Regions from separate parts of the Corynebacterium sp. 335C genome, predicted to be linked through region 2. Evidence: predicted binding sites of a transcription regulator. Region 2 holds the regulator's gene; the other holds the start of a gene.
What was found. The regulator LexA, encoded in region 2, represses DNA repair genes until DNA is damaged. The targets are predictions, from matches to a motif close to CGAACANNTGTTCG.

Region 1: QQS41_RS04720 (error-prone DNA polymerase) is a predicted target of LexA. The motif match lies at 1,955-1,968, and genes of this name have one in related genera.

Annotation. Positions count from the first base shown of each region.
Region 1 covers NZ_JASTTB010000001.1:1,112,918-1,116,322, forward strand. The annotation lists gene QQS41_RS04720 (error-prone DNA polymerase) at 1-1,921, opposite strand, end outside; gene QQS41_RS04725 (MetQ/NlpA family ABC transporter substrate-binding protein) at 2,091-2,960, shown strand; gene QQS41_RS04730 (methionine ABC transporter ATP-binding protein) at 2,947-3,405, shown strand, end outside.
Region 2 covers NZ_JASTTB010000001.1:330,816-334,220, reverse strand. The annotation lists gene ptsP (phosphoenolpyruvate--protein phosphotransferase) at 160-1,842, shown strand; gene lexA (transcriptional repressor LexA) at 1,916-2,665, opposite strand; gene QQS41_RS01455 (hypothetical protein) at 3,251-3,405, shown strand, end outside.

The DNA of each region.
Region 1 (3,405 bases), 780 kb from region 2:
GGTGGGCCTCCACCAGGTCGATGCAGTGGTGGATGGCCTCCAGCATCCCGAGGCCGAGCAGGTCGAACTTCACCAGGCCCGCCGCCGCGCAGTCGTCCTTGTCCCACTGCACCACCGACCGGTCCTCCATCCGCGCCCACCCCACCGGCACGACGTCGGCGATCGGCCGGTCGCAGATCACCATCCCGCCCGAGTGGATGCCCAGGTGGCGCGGGCCGCCGCGGAAGCCGTCGGCGAGCTCCGCGACCTCCGCCGGCGGCTCCGCGACGCCGTTGACCCACGCGTCGACGAGCCCCGGCGGGTGGCCCAGCGCCCGCGCCGCGTCCCGCAGCGCGCCGCGCCGGCGGTACGTGACGACGTTCGCCACCTGCGCCGCCCGGTCCCTGCCGTAGCGGCGGTACACGTACTGGATGACCTCCTCCCGCCGGCCCGACTCGATGTCCAGGTCGATGTCCGGCGGGCCGTCGCGCTCCGGCGACAGGAACCGCTCGAACAGCAGCCCCGCCCCGATCGGGTCGACGTTGGTGACGCCCAGCGCGAAGCACACCACCGAATTCGCCGCCGAGCCGCGGCCCTGGGCGAGGATGCCCTCGCGGCGGCAGAATTCGCAGATGTCGTGGACGATGAGGAAGTACCCCGGGAAGCCGAGGTCGCGGATGACGCCGAGTTCGCGCTCGAGCTGCGCGTGGGCGCGCGCGGCGCGCGCGGCGGGGTCGGCGGGGTCGGCGGGGCCGGAGGGGCCGGCGGGGCCGGGGGCGGCGCTTTCGGGGGCCGCGGCGTCGGCGGCCGGGGCGTCGGCGGGGGCGGCTTCGCCGTGGTCGGCCGGCGGCGGCCCGTACCGCCGCAGCGCCCCCTCCCGCGCCAGGTGCCCCAGCCACGACGCCTCGTCGTGCCCCTCCGGCACGTCCCAGTCCGGCAGCCGCGGGGCGATGAGATCGAGGGTGAAGGCGCACTCCGCCGCCACCTCCGCCGTGCCCTCCAGCACCCCCGGCAGATGACCGAGGAGGCCCTCCAGCTCCTCCCGCGACCGCAGCCACGACCCGCCCGCCGGCGGCAGCGCCGCCTCGTGCTCGTCGAGCGACTCCCGCACCGCCAGCGCGTGCTTCGCCCCCGCCACCCGCGCCGCCGCCGGCGTCGCCGCCGTCGCCGCCGAGCATCCCACCCGGCGCAGCCCCAGCCGATCCGCCGCCGCCGACAGCAGCCGATCGTCGTCCGCGTCGCCCGGCTCCAGGCGGATGCGATGCTCCACCGCCACGTCCGCCGCGCCGAACGCCGCCACCAGATCGTCGAGATGCGGCAGCCACGCCGCGTCCGCCAGCACCTGCCAGCAGCCGCCCGCAGCCTCCGCCAGCCCCTCCAGATCCGGGTAGACCACGACGTCCTTGTCCCGGTCCGCCATGTGCGCCCGCGTCAGCGCATGCGACAGCCGCCGGTACCCCTCCGGCCCGCGGGCCAGCACCGTCAGCGGCGCCTGCGGCAGCGACAGCTCCGCGCCGATGATCGTCGCCACGCCCGCCTCCGCCGCCGCCTCCGCGAAGCGCGCCACCCCGTACAGGCCGTCCCGATCCGCGATTCCCAGCGCCTCCAGCCCCAGCCGCGACGCCTCCGCCACCAGCTCCACCGGATCCGAGGCGCCGTGCAGGAACGAATACGACGACCGGCAGTGCAGCTCCGCCCCGCCGGGTGCGGCGGCGGACCGCGGCGCGGTCGCCGTCGTCACGCAACCCCCCGCGCCACCGCGGGACTTCCGCTCCCACCGCGACCCGTTGACCCCGTACCCCGGCAGCAGCGTGCCGACGGCGCGGCCCGACAGGATGCGCTCGATGCGCGACCAGCTGAGCGGGCCGGCGGGCGCGCCGGAGCCCCCGCCGCCGTCGCGCCTCCCCTCGCGCCTCCCGCCGCGCCGCCCGTCCCGAACCATGCCCCGAACCGTAGCCCGCCACCCGACGCTAACCAAACGCACGTTCGAACGGCGAAGGTCGTTTCCACAGGAGGCCGCGACGGTGGTAATGTCCACGACGTTTCAAGACAGCTTTGTCTACTCAGGGCGCCACCGCCCGCCCCGGACCACCCCCACCAGGAGGAACACCATGAACCTGCGACGCATCGCCGCCGCCGGGCTCACCGCCGCGCTCGCCGGCGCCGGCCTGGCCGCGTGCTCGAACGACGACTCGGGCGAGGCCATCAGCATCGGCACCACCGACGCCACCAAGCAGGCCTGGACCGTCTTCGAGCAGAAGGCCGAGGAGGCCGGCATCGAGCTCGACGTCCAGAACTTCTCGGACTACCAGACCCCGAACCGCGCCCTCGACGAGGGCCAGCTGGACGTCAACCTCTTCCAGCACATCAAGTTCCTCGCCGAGTACAACGTCGGCTCCGACGCCGACCTCACCCCCATCGGCTCCACCGAGATCGTCCCCCTCGCGCTGTTCTGGAAGGACCACGACTCCCTCGACGGCATCGACGGCCAGGAGATCGCCATCCCCAACGATCCGTCCAACCAGGGCCGCGCCATCAACGTGCTGGTCCAGGCCGGCCTCGTGACCCTGAAGCAGGACGACCTGCTCACCCCCACCCCCGCCGACATCGACGAGGGCGCCTCCAAGGTCAAGGTCCTCCCCGTCGACGCCGCCCAGACCCCCGCCGCCTACGGCGAGGGCCGCCCCGCGATCATCAACAACTCCTTCCTCGACCGCGCCGGCATCGACCCCAACTCCGCCGTCTACCAGGACGACCCGAACTCCGCGGAGGCCGAGCCGTACATCAACGTGTTCGTCACCACCGCCGAGCGCGCCGACGACCCGGAGCTGCTGAAGCTCGCCGAGCTGTGGCACTCCCCCGAGGTCCTCGAGGCCGTCGCCCAGGACTCCCGCGGCACCTCCGTCCCCGTGAACCGTCCTGCGCAGGAGCTGCAGGACATCCTCGAGCGCGTCGAGACGCAGCAGCGTGAGCAGCAGTAACCTGCAGCCGGCGCTCGAGTTCCGCAACGTCGTCAAGATCTTCGGCAAGGGCGACGTCCGCGCCCTCGACGACGTGAACCTCACCGTCGCCCCCGGCCGGATCCTGGGCGTCATCGGCTACTCCGGCGCCGGAAAGTCCACGCTCATCCGGATGATCAACGGTCTCGAGACCCCGACCTCCGGCGACGTCGTCGTCGGCGGCCGCACCATCTCCGGCCTGCCCGAGCGGAAGCTGCGCCCGCTGCGCTCCGACATCGGCATGATCTTCCAGCACTTCAACCTCTTCACGTCACGCACCGCCGCCGGCAACATCGAGTACCCGCTCGAGCTGGCCGGCATGCGGAAGTCCGAGCGGAAGAAGCGCGCCGCGGAGCTGCTCGAGTTCGTCGGCCTCGGCGACAAGGGCCGCAGCTACCCCGAGCAGCTGTCCGGCGGCCAGAAGCAG
Region 2 (3,405 bases):
CGATGTCCGATTGTCGTGCTGTTCCCGCAGGCCGTCCCCGTCGATTATGCCCGAGGATGTGGGTTTGGGGGATGGGGATGTGGGGTTCGGGGGTGGCGGGTTCGGTAGGATTGGGGCATCCGCGCGCGGGCCGGCCGCGCGCCGAACGGAAGGCCGAAGATGGAGAAGACCGTGCTCACCGGCACCGGGGTGGTCCCGGGCGTGGCCTGCGCCCCCGCCGTCCGCGTCCGCCCCCGCCCGGAGCTGCCGGACGACGGCGACCGGATCGCCTCCGACGCCGTGGACGCGGAGGTGGAGCGCTTCCGCGGCGCGGCCGCGGCGGTGTCGGAGCGCCTGGCGACGCGCGCCGGCGAGGTCGAGGGCAACGCCGCCGAGGTGCTGCTGGCGACGTCGAAGCTGACGCTGGACCGCGGATGGCACCGCGCGGCGGTCAAGGAGATGAAGAACCTGGCGACGGCGGAGGTCGCCGTCGTCCGCGCCATCGAGAAGTTCACCGACATGTTCCGCGCCGCCGGCGGCGTGATGGCGGAGCGGTTGACCGACCTGGAGGACATCCGCGACCGCGTGCTCGCGGAGCTGCGGGGCCTGGAGGAGCCGGGGCTGCCGGGCGCGACCGTTCCCTCGGTTCTGCTTGCCGACGATCTCGCCCCGGCCGACACGGCGACGCTCGACCCGTCGGTCTTCGTGGCCCTGGTGACGGTGCTCGGCGGGCCGACGTCGCACACCGCGATCATCGCCCGCCAGCTGGGGGTGCCGTGCATCGTCGCCGTCGGTCCCGCGCTGCGGGAGGTGCCGGTGGGCGAGCGGGTGCTGGTCGACGGCGCCCTCGGCGTCGTGGAGGTCGCCCCGGACGAGGCGGAGGCCGCCGCCCGCGTAGCGGAGGCCGAGGAGGCGGCCAAGCGCATCGCCGCCTGGCGCGGCCCCGCCGCCACCGCCGACGGCCACCGCGTGCAGCTGCTCGCCAACGTCGGCGACGGCAACGCCGCCCGCGTCGCCGCCGAGGGCGGCGTGGCCGAGGGCGTGGGCCTGTTCCGCACGGAGCTGAGCTTCCTGTCCGCGGCCGCGGAGCCGACCGTCAAGGCGCAGGCGGAGCTCTACGCGAAGGTCCTGCGCACCTTCCCCGGGAAGAAGGTCGTGGTGCGCACCCTGGACGCGGGCTCCGACAAGCCGCTGGCGTTCGCGAACCTCGAGTCGGAGGAGAACCCGGCGCTCGGCGTGCGCGGCCTGCGCATCTCCCGCTCCGCGGCGGGCCTGATGGAGCGGCAGCTCACCGCCATCGCCGAGGCCGACGAGGCCGCCGGGCGCGGCGACGACGCCCCGACGTGGGTCATGGCGCCGATGGTCGCGACGCTGGAGGAGGCGCGCTGGTTCGCGGGCCTGTGCCGGGAGCGGGGCCTCACCCCGGGCGCGATGATCGAGGTGCCCGCGGCGGCGTTGATGAGCCACGAGCTGATGAAGGAGCTGGACTTCGTCTCCATCGGCACCAACGACCTCACGCAGTACGCGATGGCCGCCGACCGCCTGTCGCCGCACCTGGCGTACCTCACCGACCCGTGGCAGCCGGCGGTGCTCCGGCTCATCGACATGACCTGCCTGTCCGGCAAGGACGCGGGAACGCCGGTGGGCGTGTGCGGCGAGGCCGCCGCCGATCCGGTCCTGGCCTGCGTCCTGGTCGGCATGGGCGTGTCCTCGCTGTCGGCCGCGTCGACCGCCCTGCCGGGCGTCGGCGCGCAGCTGGCGGAGGTGACGCTGGAGCAGTGCCGGGCCGCCGCCCGCGCCGCCCTCGACGCCCCGGAGGCCGACGGCGCCCGCGCCGCCGCGCGCGAGGCGCTGGGCCTCTGACGCCGGCACCGCGCACGACGACGGGCCCCGGCCCTCCCGACGGGGAGGGCCGGGGCCCGCGGTGCACGGTGCGTCAGTAGCGGCGCAGGAGCGTGACGACGCGCCCCAGGATGATCGCGTCGTCGGCCGGGATCGGCTCGTAGGCGCTGTTGTGGGGGAGCAGGTAGTTGCCGGTGCTGTCCGGGGCCCACTCCTTCACCGTCGCCTCGCTCTCCAGCCCGTCCGGCATGGCGACGACGATGTCGCCGCGCTCCGCGGTCTCCTGCGCGCGGACGACGACGAAGTCGCCGTCGAACATGCCCGCGTCCTCCATCGAATCGCCCTGGACGCGCAGCATGAAGAACTCGTCGCCTGGGCCCAGCAGCTCCGGCGGCATGGCGAACGTGTCCTGCACGTCCTGCTCCGCGGTGATGGGGGAGCCGGCCGCGACGGCCCCGACGAGCGGGACGTAGGTCGGCGGCAGCACGTCGTCGCGCAGCGGCGTCACCGTCGCGGGCACCGGCTCCGGCGCCTCATCGGCCGCCGGCGCCGGGGCGGGCGCGGCCTTCGCGTCCTGCGCTTCCGCCTGGCCCTCCGGCCCGTTCTGCAGCGCGCGGACGTCGACCGCGCGCGGCTTGTGCGGGTCGCGCCGCAGGTAGCCCTTCGTCTCCAGGACCTTGAGCTGGTAGGCGACCGACGAGGTGGAGCTCAGCTCCACGGCGTCGCCGATCTCCCGGATGCTCGGGGCGTAGCCGCGCAGCATCACGGAATTGCGGATGAACTCCAGGATCTTCCGCTGCCGCTCGGTGAGCTGCTCGCGGCCGCCCTTCTTCTTCGGTGCCATGGTCGTCGTCTCGCGCCTTCCGGGTCTCGTCTCGTCGGCTCTCCCGTGAGACTGTACCGCATCCCCGTTCGAAGATGGGTACATCCGTTCGAAAAAATCCCCCCGAACATATGGACGATGTCGGGGCGGGGTGCTATAAATCGAACGTAGCAACGACGTTCGAACAGCCGTTCGTTCGAATCCCGGTCAGGGGACGCCCGGGATGCGGCGGCGGCGACCATGAAGGAGACCATCATGACCTCGACCGTGAACGGCGCACGGCCCACCTCGTCCACCTGGAACGACGGCGCGGTCCGCGCCATCGCGACGCGCCTCGACGCGCCCGCGGGACACGTCCCCGCCTACTCCCACCGTACCGCGGGAACCCGTTCGAACGGGGATGCCCCGTCGGCCCGCGTTCGACGGGACGTTCGACGGGCCGACCGCGCCCGCGGGCGCGCCGGAACCTCCACCAGGCCGCCCGGGGCGAGGGCGGGCGACGCGTCCATCCGTTCGAACGCGCCCCGACGCTCCGTCCGTCCGGCGGAGCGCCCCGCCGGCCGCCCGATCGCCGGCCGTGGCGCGGCGCCCCGCCCGGCGCTGCGCGTGTCCGCGGGCATGCCGGCGGCGGCCCGCCCCGTCGCGGGCATCCGCCGCTCCCTCCGCTCCGTCGCCGCGGCCGCGGGCATCGGCGTCTTCTGCGGCCTCGGCCTCGTGTGGGCCGCGGGCGGGGAGGAGCCGGCGCTGTCGGTGGAGGCCGT